DNA from 2 places in the Massilia phyllosphaerae genome. Region 2 is predicted to be linked to the other one. Evidence: predicted binding sites of a transcription regulator. Region 2 holds the regulator's gene; the other holds the start of a gene.
The links. The regulator sigma-54, encoded in region 2, starts transcription at its own class of promoters, with help from an activator protein. The targets are predictions, from matches to a motif close to TGGCANGNAANCTGCTTT.
Positions count from the first base shown of each region.

Region 1: a site for sigma-54 is predicted at 2,471-2,488, ahead of U1H99_RS18915 (TorF family putative porin). Genes of this name have one in related genera too.

Region 1 covers NZ_JAXSQX010000004.1:681,138-689,898, reverse strand. Annotated here, with positions in the region: gene U1H99_RS18930 (YifB family Mg chelatase-like AAA ATPase) at 78-1,592, opposite strand; gene U1H99_RS18925 (hypothetical protein) at 1,694-1,990, shown strand; gene U1H99_RS18920 (accessory factor UbiK family protein) at 2,051-2,299, opposite strand; gene U1H99_RS18915 (TorF family putative porin) at 2,570-3,316, shown strand; gene U1H99_RS18910 (P-II family nitrogen regulator) at 3,330-3,668, shown strand; gene U1H99_RS18905 (ammonium transporter) at 3,691-5,256, shown strand; gene gshA (glutamate--cysteine ligase) at 5,399-6,700, shown strand; gene U1H99_RS18895 (class I SAM-dependent methyltransferase) at 6,832-7,530, opposite strand; gene gshB (glutathione synthase) at 7,722-8,669, shown strand; gene U1H99_RS18885 (PTS sugar transporter subunit IIA) at 8,671-8,761, shown strand, end outside.
Region 2 covers NZ_JAXSQX010000008.1:237,386-246,146, reverse strand. Annotated here, with positions in the region: gene U1H99_RS26225 (monovalent cation:proton antiporter family protein) at 1-1,723, opposite strand, end outside; gene U1H99_RS26220 (KpsF/GutQ family sugar-phosphate isomerase) at 1,833-2,831, shown strand; gene U1H99_RS26215 (KdsC family phosphatase) at 2,831-3,364, shown strand; gene lptC (LPS export ABC transporter periplasmic protein LptC) at 3,392-3,988, shown strand; gene lptA (lipopolysaccharide transport periplasmic protein LptA) at 4,016-4,603, shown strand; gene lptA (lipopolysaccharide transport periplasmic protein LptA) at 4,626-5,234, shown strand; gene lptB (LPS export ABC transporter ATP-binding protein) at 5,234-6,010, shown strand; gene U1H99_RS26190 (RNA polymerase factor sigma-54) at 6,013-7,512, shown strand; gene hpf (ribosome hibernation-promoting factor, HPF/YfiA family) at 7,582-7,944, shown strand; gene U1H99_RS26180 (enoyl-CoA hydratase/isomerase family protein) at 8,050-8,761, shown strand, end outside.

The DNA of each region.
Region 1 (8,761 bases), on a different contig from region 2:
AAAAAATTCACTGTGGATATCGAGTGGAATACTCTTCGACAAATGTGACATGAAAATGACAGCCTGCCGGCAGGGAATCAGCGCTCGCCCAGGCCGCGCCGGTACTGGATCGCTTCTGCCACATGCGCAGCCTGGACGCGCTCGATGTCTGCCAAGTCGGCAATGGTGCGTGCCACCCGCAGCACCCGGTGATAGGCGCGCGCCGACCAGTGCAGGCGCTGCATTGCCTCGCCCAGCAGGCGGCTTGCTGCCGGATCGAGCCGGCAATGCTCGTCGATCTCGCGCGTACCCAGCCTGCGGTTAGCCTTGCCCTGGCGTGCCAGCTGCAGCGCATGGGCACGGCCGACACGCGCGGCGACCTCGCGGCTGGGTTCGCCGTCGGCGAGCCCGGCCATGCCATCGGGCGCCATCGCCGCGACCGGGATCTGGATGTCGATGCGGTCGAGCAGGGGCCCCGAGATGCGGTCCTGGTAGCGCTGCACCGCGTCGGGCGTGCAGCGGCATTTGCCGGAAGGATGCCCGAGCCAGCCGCAGGGACAGGGATTCATGGCCGCGATGAGCTGGAAACTGGCGGGAAAGTCGGCCTGGCGCGCCGCGCGCGAAATCGTGATTTCGCCGGACTCGAGCGGTTCGCGCAGCACTTCCAGCACCTTGCGGTCGAACTCGGGCAATTCGTCGAGGAAGAGTACGCCGTGGTGCGCTAAAGATATTTCTCCAGGACGCGGATTGGCGCCCCCGCCGACCAGCGCCACGCCCGAGCTGGTGTGGTGCGGGCTGCGAAACGGCCGGCGCCGCCACTGCGCAATCGAAAAGCTGCCGGCCAGCGACTGGATCGCGGCCGTTTCCAGCGCCTCGTCCTCATGCATCGGCGGCAGCAGGCCGGGAAAGCGCGAGGCCAGCATGCTCTTGCCGGCCCCGGGCGGACCGATCAAGAGGGCCGAATGCAGGCCGGCCGCCGCCACTTCCAGCGCGCGCTTGACCAGCTGCTGGCCCTTGACCTCGGCAAAGTCGGGATACACCGGCATGGTGTCGGGCAGGGCGGGGCGGTAGCGCGCCAGGCGCCCATCGTCGCCCTTGGCGGCAAAGTGGGCGCAGACCTCCAGCAGCGTGCGCGCCGGGTAGATGGCGGCATCGGTGACCAGCGACGCTTCGTCGGCATTCGCCTGCGGCAGGACGAAGGCGCGGGCCTGGCCGCCGCTGCGGTGCATGGCGAAACTCATGGCCAGCGCGCCACGCACCGGGCGCAGTTCGCCGGACAGCGACAGTTCGCCGGCGAATTCGTAGCGGTCGAGTTCCTCCCTCGGGATCTGTTCGGACGCGGCCAGGATGCCGAGCGCGATCGGCAGGTCGAAGCGGCCGGATTCCTTGGGCAGCTCGGCCGGCGCCAGGTTGATCGTGATGCGCCGGTTGGGCATGTCGAAGCCGGAATTCTGGAGCGCGGCGCGGACCCGGTCCTTGGCTTCGCGCACTTCGGTATCGGGCAGGCCGATCAGGTGGATGCCGGGCAGGCCGTTGGCCAGGTGGACCTCGACGCTGACGGCCGGCGCCTGCATGCCCGCCAGGGCGCGGCTGCGTAAGACGGCAAAGCTCATGGGTTTCCTCGTGAGTGCTGGACTCGCGAGATGGTGCGCGTTGCGTGGCATCCAGCCTTGAGGGTAACCAAACGTGCTCGGCGGCGGCTATCATGGCGGCCATGCCGAGACTGATCCTCACCTGCGTCATCCTGGGCGTGCTGTTCTGCACGCTGTGGACACCTGCGTTCTTCGTCGCGCGCCACTTCTGGCGCAAGGGGGACTGGGGGGCGCTGCGCGCGCTGAAGGTGCTGTGCCCGCTCCAGCTGGTGCTGGCGGGCGGATTGATCTTTGCGGCCGATGCCGCCGGCTACACCAACCCGGCCGGCTACAGCATTGCCATCATCGTCGGCGTGAGCCTGGCGGGTGCGGCGGCATTCGGGGCCTGGCGCCTGCTGCTGAGGTTCATCGCACGCTGATGGGGCGCCGAGCGTCTAACAACACCTCCTGAAGGCGTTGCTAGACGCTCGTCTCTTCACTCACACCTTGGATTCGGAGGCGGCCAGCTTCGCTTCCAGCTGGGCCACGCGCGATTCCAGTGCTTCCAGCTTGGCGCGCGTCTTGGCCAGCACCTGGGCCTGGATATCGAATTCCTCGCGCGTGACCAGGTCCAGCTTCGAAAAGCCCTGGGTCATCATCGCCTTGACGTTGCGCTCGATGTCCTTGGCCGGCGAACTATCGATCGCCTGGTTGATCTTGCCCTGCAGATCGTTAAAAAAGTTGTTCATTTGACTCTCTTCCTCATGTCCGATGTGGTGCGCACCGGCGCGGTGCGAGCGTGCCTGAATTGGTGCGCGCACTGGTTTGGCGCACAACGACAACACATCGTTTGTTTTTTTGAAACCTGAATGTGGGGGATTGGCCCGCGAAAAACAAGGAGCGCCTGCTCTTGTTCAAGGTGGCACGCATCCTGCTAAAGCATACATAAAACATAAAAAGGTACAGATTCAATTGTAAACCGCCTTTACAGAATCCGTTCAACAACAAGGGGAAATGTAATGAAGCGTCTGAGCAGCAAGTGGTTTCAAGCATCTTTTCTAGGCGCAAGCCTGTGGACACTCACGATCGGTGTGGCGGGCGCCCAAGAACAACCGCCCGAACATCAAGTGAGTTTCAATGCCGCGGTAACCAGCGATTACCGCTACCGCGGCCTGTCCCAATCCCGCCTCGACCCTGCACTGCAGGGCGGCGCCGACTACGTGCACAACCCGACCGGTCTGTACGTAGGCACCTGGCTGTCCACCATCAAGTGGACCAAAGACCTGGGTGGTGACGGCAATGTTGAATGGGACATTTACGGTGGCAAACGTGGCAACCTGAGCGACGACATTACCTATGACGTCGGCGGACTCTACTACTTCTACCCGAATAACAGCCTGACGCCCAACGCCAACACGTTCGAACTCTACGGCCAGCTCGGCTATGGCCCGGCCTACATCAAGTATTCGCATTCGCTGACCAACCTGTTCGGCACCGCAAACAGCAAACAGAGTGGTTACGTCGACATCGGCGCCAACGTCGATCTCGGCAGCGGCTTCACCCTGAACCTGCATGCCGGCCACCAGGAAGTGCGGCATAACGGTCTCTATTCCTATAGCGACTACAAGGTCGGCGTCACCAAGGACTTCGGGATTGCCTCGGTGGCGCTGGCGTATATCAAGGCCAATACCGATGGCTACCTGAGCCCGTCGGGGGAAAACCTCGGCAAGTCAGCGGCTTTGCTGACTGTTTCAAAAACTTTCTGAAAGAGGCAATCGTATGAAAATGATCACCGCCATCATCAAACCCTTCAAGCTCGACGAGGTGCGTGAAGCCTTGTCCGAGATCAACGTGCAGGGCATCACGGTGACCGAAGTGAAGGGTTTCGGCCGCCAGAAGGGTCATACCGAACTGTACCGCGGCGCGGAGTACGTGGTCGACTTCCTGCCGAAGACCAAGATCGAGGCGGCGGTCGACGACGCCATCGTCGACCAGGTGATCGACACGATTCAGAGCGCGGCACGCACCGGCAAGATCGGTGACGGCAAAATTTTCGTCTCCAATCTGGAGCAGGTAATCCGTATCCGTACCGGCGAGACCGGCAACGATGCGCTGTAAGGGGAAACCGATGACTCACACCATGACAAAACTGATCGCCGGCTTCACGATGGCGCTGGCACTCGGCAGTGCGTTGCCGGTGCTGGCCCAGGATGCCAAGCCGGCCACTGCCGCCCCGGCCGTGGAAGCGCAAGGGACTGCAGGGCCGACCTCGGCCGCACCGGCTGCAGCCGCAGCTGCCGCGCCGGCCGCCGCCGCACCGGCTGCCGCAGCGCCGGCTGCCGCAGCGCCGGCTGCCGCAGCGCCGGCTGCCGCACCGACCGCGCAGAAGGGCGACGTCGCCTGGATGTTCGTCGCCACCCTGCTGGTGATCATGATGACCATTCCGGGCCTGGCCCTGTTCTACGGCGGCCTGGTGCGCGCCAAGAACATGCTGTCCGTGCTGCTGCAGGTGTTCACGATCTTCTCGCTGATCATCGTCCTCTGGTGCCTGTACGGTTACTCGCTGGCCTTTACGGAGAACACGGCCTTCATCGGCGGTTTCGACCGCGCCTTCCTGAAGGGCATCTGGGATCCGGTCACGGCCACCTTCACGACCGCCGCCACCTTCAGCAAGGGCGTGGTGATTCCCGAGTTCATCTACGTGGCCTTCCAGGGCACCTTCGCCGCCATCACCTGCGGCCTGATCGTCGGCGCCTTCGCCGAGCGCGCGAAATTCGCCGCCGTGCTGGTGTTCATGGTCCTGTGGTTCACCTTCGGCTACCTGCCGGTCGCCCACATGGTCTGGTTCTGGACCGGTCCGGACGCGATCAAGGATGCCGCCACCCTGGCGACCGAATCCGCCAAGGCCGGCTGGCTGTGGCAGAAGGGCGCGCTCGACTTCGCGGGCGGTACCGTGGTGCACATCAATGCCGCCGTCGCCGGCCTGGTCGGTGCGATCCTGATCGGCAAGCGCGTCGGCTATGGCCGCGAATCGATGGCCCCGCACTCGCTGACCATGACCATGATCGGCGCTTCGCTGCTGTGGGTGGGCTGGTTCGGCTTCAACGCCGGTTCGGCCCTGGAAGCGGGCGACATTGCCGCCCTGGCGTTCGTCAACACCCTGCTGGCCACCGCCGCCGCCACCCTGTCCTGGCTGTTCGGCGAATGGATCACCAAGGGCAAGCCGTCGATGCTGGGTGCCGCTTCGGGCGCCGTCGCCGGCCTGGTTGCCATCACCCCGGCCTGCGGTTTCGTCGGCCCGATGGGCGGCCTGATCATCGGACTGGTGGCCGGCATCGTCTGCCTGTGGGGCGTGAACGGCCTGAAGCGCCTGATCGGCGCCGACGACTCGCTCGACGTGTTCGGCGTGCACGGCGTGGGCGGCATCCTGGGTGCATTGCTGACCGGCGTGTTCGCGGCGCCGCAGCTGGGCGGCCAGGGCATCTTCGACTACACCACCAACAAGATGTCGGCCGATGCGTACTCGATCGGCAGCCAGGTGCTGGTGCAGGCGGAAGCGATCGGCACCACCATCATCTGGTCGGCCGTCGTATCCTTCATCGCCTATAAGATCGTCGACGTCGTCATCGGCCTGCGCGTGGCCGAGGATGCCGAGCGCGAGGGCCTGGACATCACCAGCCATGGCGAGCAGGCTTATCACTCCTGATCGGCTGTTGCAGCTTAGTTAACAAAAGCGCCCCGCGGGGCGCTTTTTTCATGTCCTGCGGGTATCCGGCCTTTAAAATGTGTGGCATCACCCCAACCTGAACCAACCCATACCGCTAAGAAGCCCCAAGGACGTTAATACTATGGTTCCCCACCTCGCCACCGCCCTGACCGGTCCCCTGATGGACCTGGAAAAGAAAATTCTCGAAGCCACCCCCGCCATCGAGCGCTGGTTCCGCCTCGAGTGGCAGGAGCATACGCCGCCGTTTTATTGCTCGGTGGACTTGCGCAATGCCGGCTACAAGCTGGCGCCGGTGGACACCAACCTGTTCCCGGGCGGCTTCAACAACCTGTCGACCGAAATGCTGCCGCTGACCGTGCAGGCCGCGATGGCGGCGATCGACAAGTATTGTCCGGACGCGCGCAACCTGCTCCTGATCCCGGAAAGCCATACGCGCAACCCGTTCTACCTGCAGAACGTGCAGCGCCTGATGCAAATCTTCCGCCAGACCGGCCTGCACGTGCGCCTCGGTTCGCTGTCGCCGGACGTCACCCAGCCGACGCCGCTGGCGCTGCCGGACGGTAACATGCTGGTGGTCGAACCGCTGGTGCGCTCGGCCAACGGCCGCCGCGTCGGTTTGCAGGACTTTGACCCGTGCACCATCCTGCTGAACAACGATCTGTCGGCTGGTATTCCGTCGATCCTGGAAAACATCCACGAGCAGTCGCTGCTGCCGCCGGTGCACGCCGGCTGGGCCATGCGTCGCAAGAGCAACCACTTCAAGGCCTTCGACGAAGTCGCCAAGAAGTTCGGCAAGCTGATCGACATCGATCCGTGGATGGTCAACCCGCTGCACAGCAAGCTCGGCGAAGTGAACTTCCAGGAAGACGTGGGCATGGAAGCGCTGGCCGACAACGTGTCGGCGCTGCTGTCCAAGATCAAGAAGAAGTACAAGGAATACGGCATGAAGGATCAAAAACCCTTCGTCATCGTCAAGCCCGACGCCGGCACCTACGGCATGGGCATCATGACGGTGAAGGATGCCAGCGAGGTCAAGGACCTGAACCGCAAGCAGCGCAACAAGATGTCGGTGATCAAGGACGGCGTGGCGGTAACCGACGTCATGATCCAGGAAGGCGTGCCGACCTTCGAATCGATCAACGACGCGGTGGCCGAGCCGGTGGTGTACATGATCGACCGCTACGTGGTCGGCGGCTTCTACCGCGTGCACGCCGAGCGCGGCATCGACCAGAACCTGAATGCGCCGGGCTCGCAGTTCGTGCCGCTGGCGTTTGCCCAGCAGCACGCGATGCCGGACCTGAAGGCCAAGCCGGGGACGGCGGCGCCGAACCGTTTCTATGTGTACGGCGTGGTGGCAAGGCTGGCGCTGCTGGCGGCGTCACTGGAGCTGGAGCGTACCGATCCGGATCCGGAGATCTATTGATTGACATCGTAGCGTGGGCACCCTGTGCCCACGCGTGACGCAGGCACGGTGTTGGCCGTCATCGAAGGAAAGCCAACTCGATGCAAGCTTCCACGTGGGCACAGGGTGCGCACCCCACGTCCGGTCGACGTTCAGTCCTTGCGCGCCATATAGACGAAATGCGAGCGCAGCGGCGGTACCAGCGCCGTCAGCAGCTCGGGCACCAGCCATGGCAGGCGCGCGATCGCGCGGCTCAGCGGCGGCACCAGCATCAGCGTGCGGTAATGGCGCTTTTCGGCCGGCCAGAAACGCAGCAGTTCGACCTCGCTGACCTTGCGCACGTTGGGATTGCGTGGGTTGTTGTAGCGGAAATCGAAGATCATGGTCCAGCCGCCGGGACGCAGCACGCGCCACATCTCGGCCGCGAGCGCGCGCCGCATGTCTTCGTCGAGGATCGATGAAAATACGGTGTGGGCGCTGACCAGGTCGACGCTGTCGTCGGGGAAGGCGTCGAGCAGGCCGAGGTGCCAGCGCACGCTGGGCGCGGTTTGCACGCGGGCGCGGTCGAGCCGGTCCGGCTGCAGTTCGGTACCGGCCAGGCCGCCGGGCGTGGCGCCCCAGTCGATCAGCTGGCGCAGGAACAGGCCGTCGCCGCAGCCGACGTCGAGCGCGCGCAGCGTCGACAGATCCGGACCGACCGTCGCTGCCAGCAGCCTGGACAGTACACGCGCCCGCTGCGACGACTGGTGCACGATTTCCGGGCGGTGCCAGGCATAGCGCGCCAGCGCGGTGCCGCCATGCCACTGGCGATAGACATGGTTGATGCGTTCGTGCTCGGCCTGGTTCGTCATCGGTTCCTCCCAAGCCGTCATCTTCGCCAAGCACCTCGCATGCGCGCTTGAGAGACCGCAAACACGACCTGAATAGATGACTTTTTGCCAATAGGCATCGGCTGGGTTGACGCGACAGTCGCTTGCGGGTGCTTTCCGCGAGAATCCGTGTTTCCGGCTAAAATCAGGGCATTGCCTCGATTGGAACCCTCATGAAAATCGCTTTTCTCGCCGATCCGCTGTCCGGCTTCAAGACCTACAAGGATTCGACCTTCGCGATGATGCGCGAAGCGGCCGCCCGCGGCCACCGGATCTATGCCTTCGAACAGCGCCACATGGTGCTGGACCAGGGCGTGGTCAGCGCCGACGTCAGCGAGATCGCGCTGACCGGCGACGCCGACGACTGGTACCGCGTGCTCGGCACCGACAGCGTGCGCCTGTCCGAATTCGACGCCGTCCTGCAGCGCAAGGACCCGCCGTTCGACATGGAATACATCTACGGCACCTACCTGCTCGAGCTGGCCGAGCGCCAGGGCGCGCGCGTGTTCAACAAGCCGGCCGCCATCCGCGACCACAACGAAAAGCTGTCGATCGCCCAGTTCAGCCAGTACACCTCGCCGACGCTGGTGACCTCGTCCGGCACCCAGCTGCGCGCCTTCCACGCCGAGCACGGCGATGTCATCTTCAAGCCGCTGGACGGCATGGGCGGCGCCGGCATCTTCCGCGTCAAGGACGACGGCCTGAACCTCGGCTCGATCATCGAAACGCTCACCGACAACGGCGCGCGTACCATCATGGCCCAGAAATACATCCCGGCCATCGTCAAGGGCGACAAGCGGGTGCTCGTCATCGGCGGCAAGCCGGTGCCGTTCGCGCTGGCGCGCATCCCCCAGGGCGGGGAAGTGCGCGGCAACCTGGCCGCCGGCGGCCTGGGCGTGGCCCAGCCGATCACGGAACGCGAACGCGAAATCGCCGAGGCCCTGGGCCCGGTGCTGGCGGCGCGTGGCCTGTTGCTGGTAGGATTGGATGTGATCGGTGATTTCCTGACGGAAGTGAACGTTACCAGCCCGACCTGTTTCCAGGAGATCACCGACCAGACCGGCTTCAATGTGGCCGGGATGTTCATCGACGCACTGGAACAGGCGGTCACAGGAAACTGACATGGTAGGTATTCTGCTGATGACCCACGCACCGCTGGGTCAGGCATTCATCGCCGCGGTAGCACACGTGTTCCGCGGTCCCACGGAGTTGT
Region 2 (8,761 bases):
CGTGGAAGAAGCCGCGCAGCGAGGCATAGCGCTCGTCGCGCGCGGCCTGCACTCGGTGCACCACGCGCCGCAGCGGCACGCCCATCACCACCAGCGCGTGCGAGGCCAGCATCAAACTCGATTCCAGCGCTTCCGGCACCACCTCGGTGGCCCCGGCCTTTTTCAGCACCTCGAGTTCGGTGTCGTCGTGCGCGCGCACGATCACCGGCAGCGTGGGCGCCAGCTCGTGCACCAGGTGCAGCACCTTGACTGCCAGGCGGGTGTCGGCAAAGGTGATCACCAGCGCGCTGGCGCGGTTGATGCCGGCCGCGATCAGGCTTTCGCGCCGCGTGCAGTCGCCGTACGAGACGTTGACGCCGGCGGTGCGCGCTTCCTGCACCCGTTCGGGATCGAGGTCGAGCGCGTACCAAGGCAGCTTTTCCTCGGACAGCAGCGTGGCCAAGCTCTGGCCGCTGCGCCCGAAGCCGGCGATGATCACGTGCTTCTGGGCCGCCATCGTGCGGCTGGCCAGCTGCGTCAATTGCAGCGATTGCAGCATCCATTCGTTGGAGGCGACCTTCATCGCGATCTTGTCCATGTTGGCGATGATGAAGGGCGCGGCCAGCATCGACAGCACCATCGAGGCCAGCACCAGCTGGATCAGGAAGGGATCGATGAGCTTCGAGCCGGACGCCAGGTTCAGCAGCACGAAGCCGAATTCGCCGGCCTGGGCCAAGGCAAGGCCGGTGCGCATGGCGACGCCGTCCGACGAGCCGAAAGCCTTGGCCAGCGCCGCGATCAGGCCGAATTTCAGCAGCACCGGCAGCACCAGCAACAGCAGCACGACATACCAGTTCTGCAGCACCAGGCGCAGGTCGAGCAGCATGCCGATGGTGATGAAGAACAGGCCGAGCAGCACGTCGCGGAAGGGTTTGATGTCTTCTTCCACCTGATGCTTGTACGGCGTCTCGGAGATCAGCATGCCGGCGACAAAGGCGCCGAGCGCCATCGACAGGCCCGCGTGTTCGGTGATCCAGGCCGCGCCCAGCGTCACCAGGAGCAGGTTCAGCATGAACAGTTCCTGCGAACGGCGCTTGACCACGATGGTGAACCAGCTACGCATCAGCTTCTGGCCGAAGAACAGCAGCAGCGCCAGCACGGCGGCGGCCTTGACCGCGGCCCAGCCCAGGGTCATGGCCAGTTCCTCGGCCGGCCTGGCCAGCGACGGGATCAGGATCAGCAGCGGCACCACGGCCAGGTCCTGGAACAGCAGGATGCCGATGATGCGCCGTCCGTGCTGGCTTTCCAGCTCCAGGCGCTCGGTCAGGAGTTTGGAGACGATGGCGGTGGAGGACATCGCCAGCGCGCCGCCCAGGGCCAGCGCGGCCTGCCAGCCGATGCGGACCGGCAGCGGCAGATACTGGAGCGCGAGCGCGCCCAGCACCGTCACCACGATCGTCAGCGATACCTGGGCCAGCCCGAGCCCGAACACGATGCGCCGCATCGCGCGCAGCTGGGCCAGCGAGAATTCGAGGCCGATCGAAAACATCAGGAACACGACCCCGAATTCGGCCAGGCCGTGGGTCGTAGGGCCGTTGTCGGCGAGCGCCAGGGCGTTGGGTCCGATCAGGACGCCCACCGCCAGGTAACCCAGCATCGGCGGCAGGTGCAGCATGCGGAAGGCGACCACGCCGAGCACGGCGCTGCCCAGTAAAAGTAGGGTGAGTTCGAGGCCTGAAGTCATCCGGTCAACCCGCCTTGTCCGGGAATGTTGTTGTTTGTTACGACTGGCAAGTTTCTTGCTTTCCCAATTCGGCTATACTTTCCATATGAGTGTAACCCATGAAAAAATAATGCTGACAAGTTTTGACGCGGCAAAGGCCCAACGCGCGCTGGAGCTGGCCCGCGACGCCCTGCAGATCGAGGGCGAGGCCATCCGCAAATTGACCGAGCGTCTCGGCCAGGACGACAGCGTGCCGCGCGCGGTCGCGCTGATGGAAGCGTGCAAGGGCCGCGTGGTGGTTTCGGGCATCGGCAAGTCCGGCCACATCGCGCGCAAGATCGCCGCGACCCTGGCCTCGACCGGCACGCCGGCCCTGTTCCTGCACCCGGCCGAAGCCGCCCACGGCGACCTCGGCATGGTCACTCCCCAGGACGTGCTGATCGCGATTTCGTATTCCGGCGAGAGCAGCGAGCTGGCGGTGGTGATCCCGGCGGTCAAGCGCATGGGCGTGCCCGTGATCGCGATGACCGGCAAGCCGGAATCGCGCCTGGCGACCATCGCCGACGTGCACCTCGACGTCTCGGTCGAGAAGGAGGCCTGCCCGTTGAACCTGGCGCCGACCGCCAGCACCACGGTCACTTTGGCGCTGGGCGACGCCCTGGCGGTGGCGCTGCTCGAGCTGCGCGGCTTCAAGTCCGAGGATTTCGCCTTGTCGCACCCGGGCGGCGCGCTGGGCCGCAGGCTGCTGACGCGCGTGCTTGATGTGATGCGCAGCGGCGACGCGGTGCCGAAGGTCGCGCCCGACGCGCTCCTCCTCGATGCGCTGCTCGAAATCTCGAACAAGGGCATGGGCATGACCGCGGTCGTCGACGCCGATGGCCGTCCGGTCGGCGTGTTCACCGACGGCGACCTGCGCCGCCTGATCGCCAAGGTCCAGGATTTCAGCAAGGTCGTGATCCGCGACGTCATGCATGCCGATCCGCGCCGCATTCATCCGGAGCAGCTGGCGGTCGACGCCGTCGCCGTGATGGAAGAGTTCCGCATCAACCAGATGCTGGTGGTCGACGCCGACGATAAACTGGTCGGTGCGCTGCACATCCACGACCTGACCCGCGCCAAGGTGATCTGATGGTGACTCCGCTGGCCCACATGGAACGCGCGGCGCGTGTCAAGGTCATGATCTTCGACGTCGACGGCGTATTGACCGACGGCAGCCTGACCTACAACGCCGACGGCGAAATCACCAAGACCTTCTTCGTGCTGGACGGCCTCGGCATCCAGCTGCTGAACCGCACTGGCGTGCGCACGGCGATCATCAGCGCCAGGAATTCGCCGATCGTCGTCAAGCGCGCGGCCGACCTCGGGATCACCCACGTGTTCCAGGGCCAGCACGACAAGCGCATCGCGTTTGCCGAGCTGCTCGAGAAGACCGGGGTGACGGCCGAGGAATGCGGCTACATCGGCGACGACGTGATCGACCTGCCGCTGCTCACCCGCGTCGGCTTCGCGGTCACGGTGCCGAGCGGCCACCCGGAAGTGCAGCACCGCGCGCACTACGTGACCAGGAACCCGGGCGGACGCGGCGCCGTGCGCGAAGTATGCGACCTGGTGATGCGCGCCCAGGGCACCTACGACCAGGCGCTCGCGCCGTATTTCGGTTGATCGAACGGACGGATAACGGATAACGTCATGGCACAGTACAAACGGACCGCGCACCGGGGCAAGCTCCTGGCCCTGATGCTGAGCGCCCTGTTCCTTGCCTTCGGCAGCTTCTGGCTGCTGCAGATCATGAGCAGCGACGGCGGCGTCGGACCGGTCAACGTGGGCAACGATCCCGACTACATCGTCGAGAACTTCAGCTTCGTGCGCATGGCCGAAACCGGCAAGCCGCGCTACGTGATCTCGGGCGAGCGCCTGACCCACCGCCCGGCCGACAACAGCTCGGTGATCGATAAACCGGTGGTGCAGGGCCTGAACACCGAGCATCCGCCGATGACCATGACCGCCCAGCACGCGCTGGTCAGCCAGAACCAGAACCAGGTCGACCTGAGCGGCGACGTCGACATCCAGCGGCCCGGCGCCGCCAACGCCCGGCCGCTGCGGGTGCGCACCGAGGCGCTGACCTTCCTGCCCGACGAGGACATCGCGAAGACCGACCGGGCGATCGAAATGAAGGTGGGCACGGCGACCGCGCACGGCGTCGGCATGGTCGCCAACAACGCCACGCAACAGGTGGAGCTGGGCGGGCGCGGGAAGATCGTCTTCCCGCCACGCAGCGCACGCTGATATGCACGCAATGAGGAACAGCATCCAATGAACAAGATCTTTGCCACCGCAGCACTGTTCCTGCCCCTGGCCCTGGCCAGCCTGCAGGCATCGGCGGAACGGGCGGATTCGCTCAAGCCGACTTCCATCAAGTTCGCCGATGCCCACATCGACGAGGCCACCCAGACCCGCACCTTCACCGGCGGCGTGGTGCTGACCCGCGGCACGCTCACGGTCATGGCCGACAAGGCGGTGGCCACCGAAACGCCCGACGGCTACAGTTACCTGACCCTGACCGCGGCGCCGGGCAAGTTCGTGAGCTTCCGCCAGAAGAGCGACCGCGGTCCCGACCAGTGGTTCGAAGGACGCGCCGAGCGCATCGAATACGACGACCGCGCCGAACTGGTAAAACTGTTCTCGAAGGCCGTCATCAAACAGAGCGAAGGCCCGACGGTGACCCAGGAAATGGACAGCGAATACATCGCCTACGACAGCCGCAAGGAACTGCTGGTCGGGTACAACGACCCCACCGGCGCCAGCGTGCCGGGCAAGGGCCGCGGCACCATGATCTACCAGCCGCTGCGCAAGACCGCGGCCACCGCCGCGGCCGCGCCGGCGCCGGCCGCGGCACGCTGATATCTACAAGGATCTGCATCCAATGAAAAAAACAATCGCCGTCGTCGCGCTGTCGCTGGCGGCCCTGAACGCCGCGGCCGAGCGCGCGGATGCGCAAAAGCAGGCCGCCATCGAGTTCGACCAGGCCCACATCGACGAAGTCACCCAGATCCGCACCCTGACCGGCCGGGTGGTGCTCACGCGCGGCACCCTGACGGTCAAGTCGGACAAGGCGGTGCTCAAGGAATCGCCCGAAGGCTACATGGTCCTGACCCTGACGGCGGCGCCGGGCAAGGTCGCCAGCTTCCGCCAGAAGCGCGACGGCGGCCCCAACCTGTGGGTCGAGGGCCAGGCCCAGCGCATCGAATACGACGAGCGCACCGAACTCGTGAAGCTGTTTTCTGACGCCACCGTCCGCCAGCTCGAGAACGGCCGCCTGTCGAGCGAGGTGAACGGCGCCTTCATCTCCTACGACAACCGCACCGAACAGGCGAACGTCGGCGGCAACGCCGGTGGCCAGAGCACGCCGGGACAGGGCCGCAACACGCTGATCCTGGCACCGCGCCGCGGCGCCGCGGCCGCACCGGCCACCACCCCGGCGCCGGCCGCGGGCAATGCGGCAGAGTCGTCTTCGTCTTCAGGAAAGCAATAATGGAATTACGCGCAGAAGCCACCGCCATCCAGGCCGGCAGCAGCACCCTTACCGCCAAGGGCCTCCAGAAAAGCTACGGCAAGCGCCTGGTGGTCCGCGACGTCTCGCTGCAGGTCGCCTGCGGCGAAGTGGTCGGCCTGCTGGGGCCGAACGGCGCCGGCAAGACCACCTCGTTCTACATGATCGTCGGCCTGGTGCCCTCGGACGCCGGCAGCATCGACATCAACGGCAACGACGTCACCGGCCTGCCGATCCACCGCCGCGCCTTGCTCGGCCTGTCCTACCTGCCGCAGGAAGCCTCGGTGTTCCGCAAGCTGACGGTCGAGGAAAACATCCGCGCCGTGCTGGAACTGCAGCGCGAGAACGGCAAGGCCTTGTCCAAGGCGCGCATCACCGAGCGCCTGAACGAACTGCTGGCCGAACTGCAGATCGAGAAGCTGCGCGAGAACCCGGCGCTGTCGCTGTCGGGCGGCGAGCGGCGCCGCGTCGAGATCGCGCGCGCGCTGGCGACCAACCCGCGCTTCGTGCTGCTCGACGAACCGTTCGCCGGCGTCGATCCGATCGCGGTGATCGAGATCCAGCGCATCGTGCGCTTCCTGAAGGAGCGCGGCATCGGCGTCCTGATCACGGACCACAACGTGCGCGAGACGCTCGGTATCTGCGACCGCGCTTACATCATCAACCAGGGCGCGGTGCTCGCATCCGGACGCCCCGACGATATCATCGCCAATGAATCGGTCCGCCGCGTCTACCTGGGTGAACATTTCCGGATGTAGTCATGAAACAGACGCTGCAACTCAAGACATCACAGCACCTTGCACTGACCCCGCAGCTGCAGCAGTCGATCCGGCTGCTGCAGCTGTCCACCCTCGAACTGCACCAGGAGATCGAGCAGGTCCTGAGCGATAACCCGCTGCTCGAGCGGCTCGACGATCCGCTCGACCGTTCGGTACGCCTGCTGGCCGACGGCGCCATCAACCACAATGCCGCCACGCCGGGCGAGGCTCCGGCGCCAGGCCAGACCGCGAATGGGGAAGAGGGCAACGGCAGCGGCAGCGGCAGCGGCAGCGAAGGCGACGCGCCGGAAGGCGGCGCAGAAGACGGGGGCGGCGGCGACGGCGATGGCGGCGACTGGGGCGAGCCCGGCCGCGGCAGCGGCGGCGACGACGAAGATGGCCGCCCGCAGCTGGAAGCCAGCCCGGTCACCCTGCGCGAACACTTGATGGAACAGGTGCGCATGACCTGCAGCGCGGCGCGCGACTGTGCGCTGGTCGAGCTGGTGGTCGACGCGCTCGACGACAACGGCTACCTCGAAGAAGCGCTGGACGACATCTACGCGCGCCTGCCGGAAGAGCTGGAAATCGAATTCGACGAGCTGCGCACCGCGCTGGCGATGGTGCAGAGCATGGACCCGCCGGGCGTGGGGGCGCGCAGCGCGGCCGAGTGCCTGGCGCTGCAGATCCGCCGCATGCCGGGCGTGCCGCTGGTCACGCGGCGCATGGCGCTGACCATCGTCGAAAAGTATCTCACCTGGTTCGCGCAGCGCGAATTCAACAAGCTGAAAAAAGCGCTCGACTGCGACGACGAAGACTTGCGCGAAGCCCAGGCCGTCATCCGCCAGTGCAATCCGCACCCGGGCGCGGCCTTCGCTTCCGACGTGTCGGACTATGTGGTGCCGGACGTGATCGTGCGCCGCGCCAAGGACGGCTGGAGCGTGCAGCTGAACCCCGAAGTGATGCCGCGCCTGCGCGTCAACACCCTGTACGCGCAGGCGCTCAAGCAGGGCAAATCGGAGACCCAGCTGGGCGCGCAACTGCAGGAAGCGAAGTGGCTCATCAAGAACATGCGCCAGCGTTTCGACACCATCCTGCGCGTGGCCCAGGCCATCGTCGACCGCCAGCGCAACTTCTTCTCGCACGGCGCGGTTGCCATGCGGCCCCTTGTTTTACGCGAGATAGCTGATACACTAGGTCTACACGAGAGCACAATCTCTCGCGTAACAACGCAGAAATACATGCTGACACCGCACGGCATGTTCGAGCTGAAGTACTTTTTTGGGAGCCACGTGGCGACCGAAGCAGGGGGCGAAGCCTCCTCGACGGCGATTCGTGCGCTCATCGTGCAACTCACAGGAGCCGAAGACCCCAAGAATCCATTATCCGATAGCAAGATCGCGGAAATGCTGGGGGAACAGGGAATGGTCATTGCGCGCCGTACGGTCGCAAAGTATCGCGAAGCGTTAAAAATCCCGCCCGTCAGCCTCCGCAAATCTCTGTAACAGCAGCTGTCCGCTGCGCGCACTTTTTATCAGCGTTCGGACAGCCGCGCATTTTCAGGAGGAGTGTGTATGAATCTCACCATCAGTGGTCATCATCTCGATGTCACCCCGGCCATCCGTGAATACGTGCAGAACAAGCTGGAACGCATTACCCGCCATTTCGATCAAGTGATCGACTCCCACGTCATCCTCTGCATCGACAATCTTACCCAGAAAGACAAACGCCAGAAGGCCGAGATCAACCTGCGTGTTGCCGGCAAGATCCTCCATATCACGAGCGCCGCGCATGACCTGTATGCCGCGATCGACATGTTGATGGACCGCCTCGACCGCCAGGTCGTCAAATACAAACAGATGCTGCAAAATCACAGTCACACCGCGCTCAAGCGCCTGACTGAAGAAGGAGGAGACGAGGCTCCGGCCACGGCATAGACTGCCGGCTGAAGCACCGTAGACTAAGGGCGCATGGGGCGCCCTTTTTGCTTCTTGGCGCGCTCTGCACGTTACAATGTTATTTTAAAATCCATAAAAAATAACATGAGTGACACCGTGGAGACCCGGATCGCCAATGGCACCGGCATCATTACCCTGAACCGGCCGAAAGCCCTGAATTCGCTGTCGCTCGACATGGTGCGGGCATTGACCGACGCGCTGCTGGCCTGGCGCGACGAACCTGCCGTGGCGGCGGTGCTCATCCGCAGCAGCAGCGAAAAAGCCCTGTGCGCCGGCGGCGACATCCGCTTCTTTCACCAGGTCGGGCAGCTTCCGCCGCAGGGCGGCAGCGCGCTGCTCGAGGATTTCTTCACCGAAGAATACGCGCTGAATCACCTGATTCATTTCTATCCGAAACCGTATATTGCGCTGATGGACGGCGTGGTGATGGGCGGCGGCATGGGCATTTCCCAGGGCGGCCCGGAGTGCGCGCTGCGCATCGTGACCGAGCGCACGAAAATGGCGATGCCCGAAGTAAACATCGGCATGTTCCCCGATGTCGGCGGCAGCCATTTCCTGTCGCACGCGCCGGGGCGGCTGGGCTGGTACCTCGGCCTGACCGGCGCCACCATCGGCGCCGCCGACGCGCTCTACGTGGGTCTGGCCGACGTGTTCGTCCCGTCGGCGCAGCTGCCGGCCCTGGATGCGCTGCTGGCGTCGACGCCCGGCGCCGATGTGCCCGCTGCGATCCGCGCCTTTGCCGCACCGTTCGCCGGCCAGGCCGGCAGCAGCGAACTGCAGGCGCAGCGCGACCTGA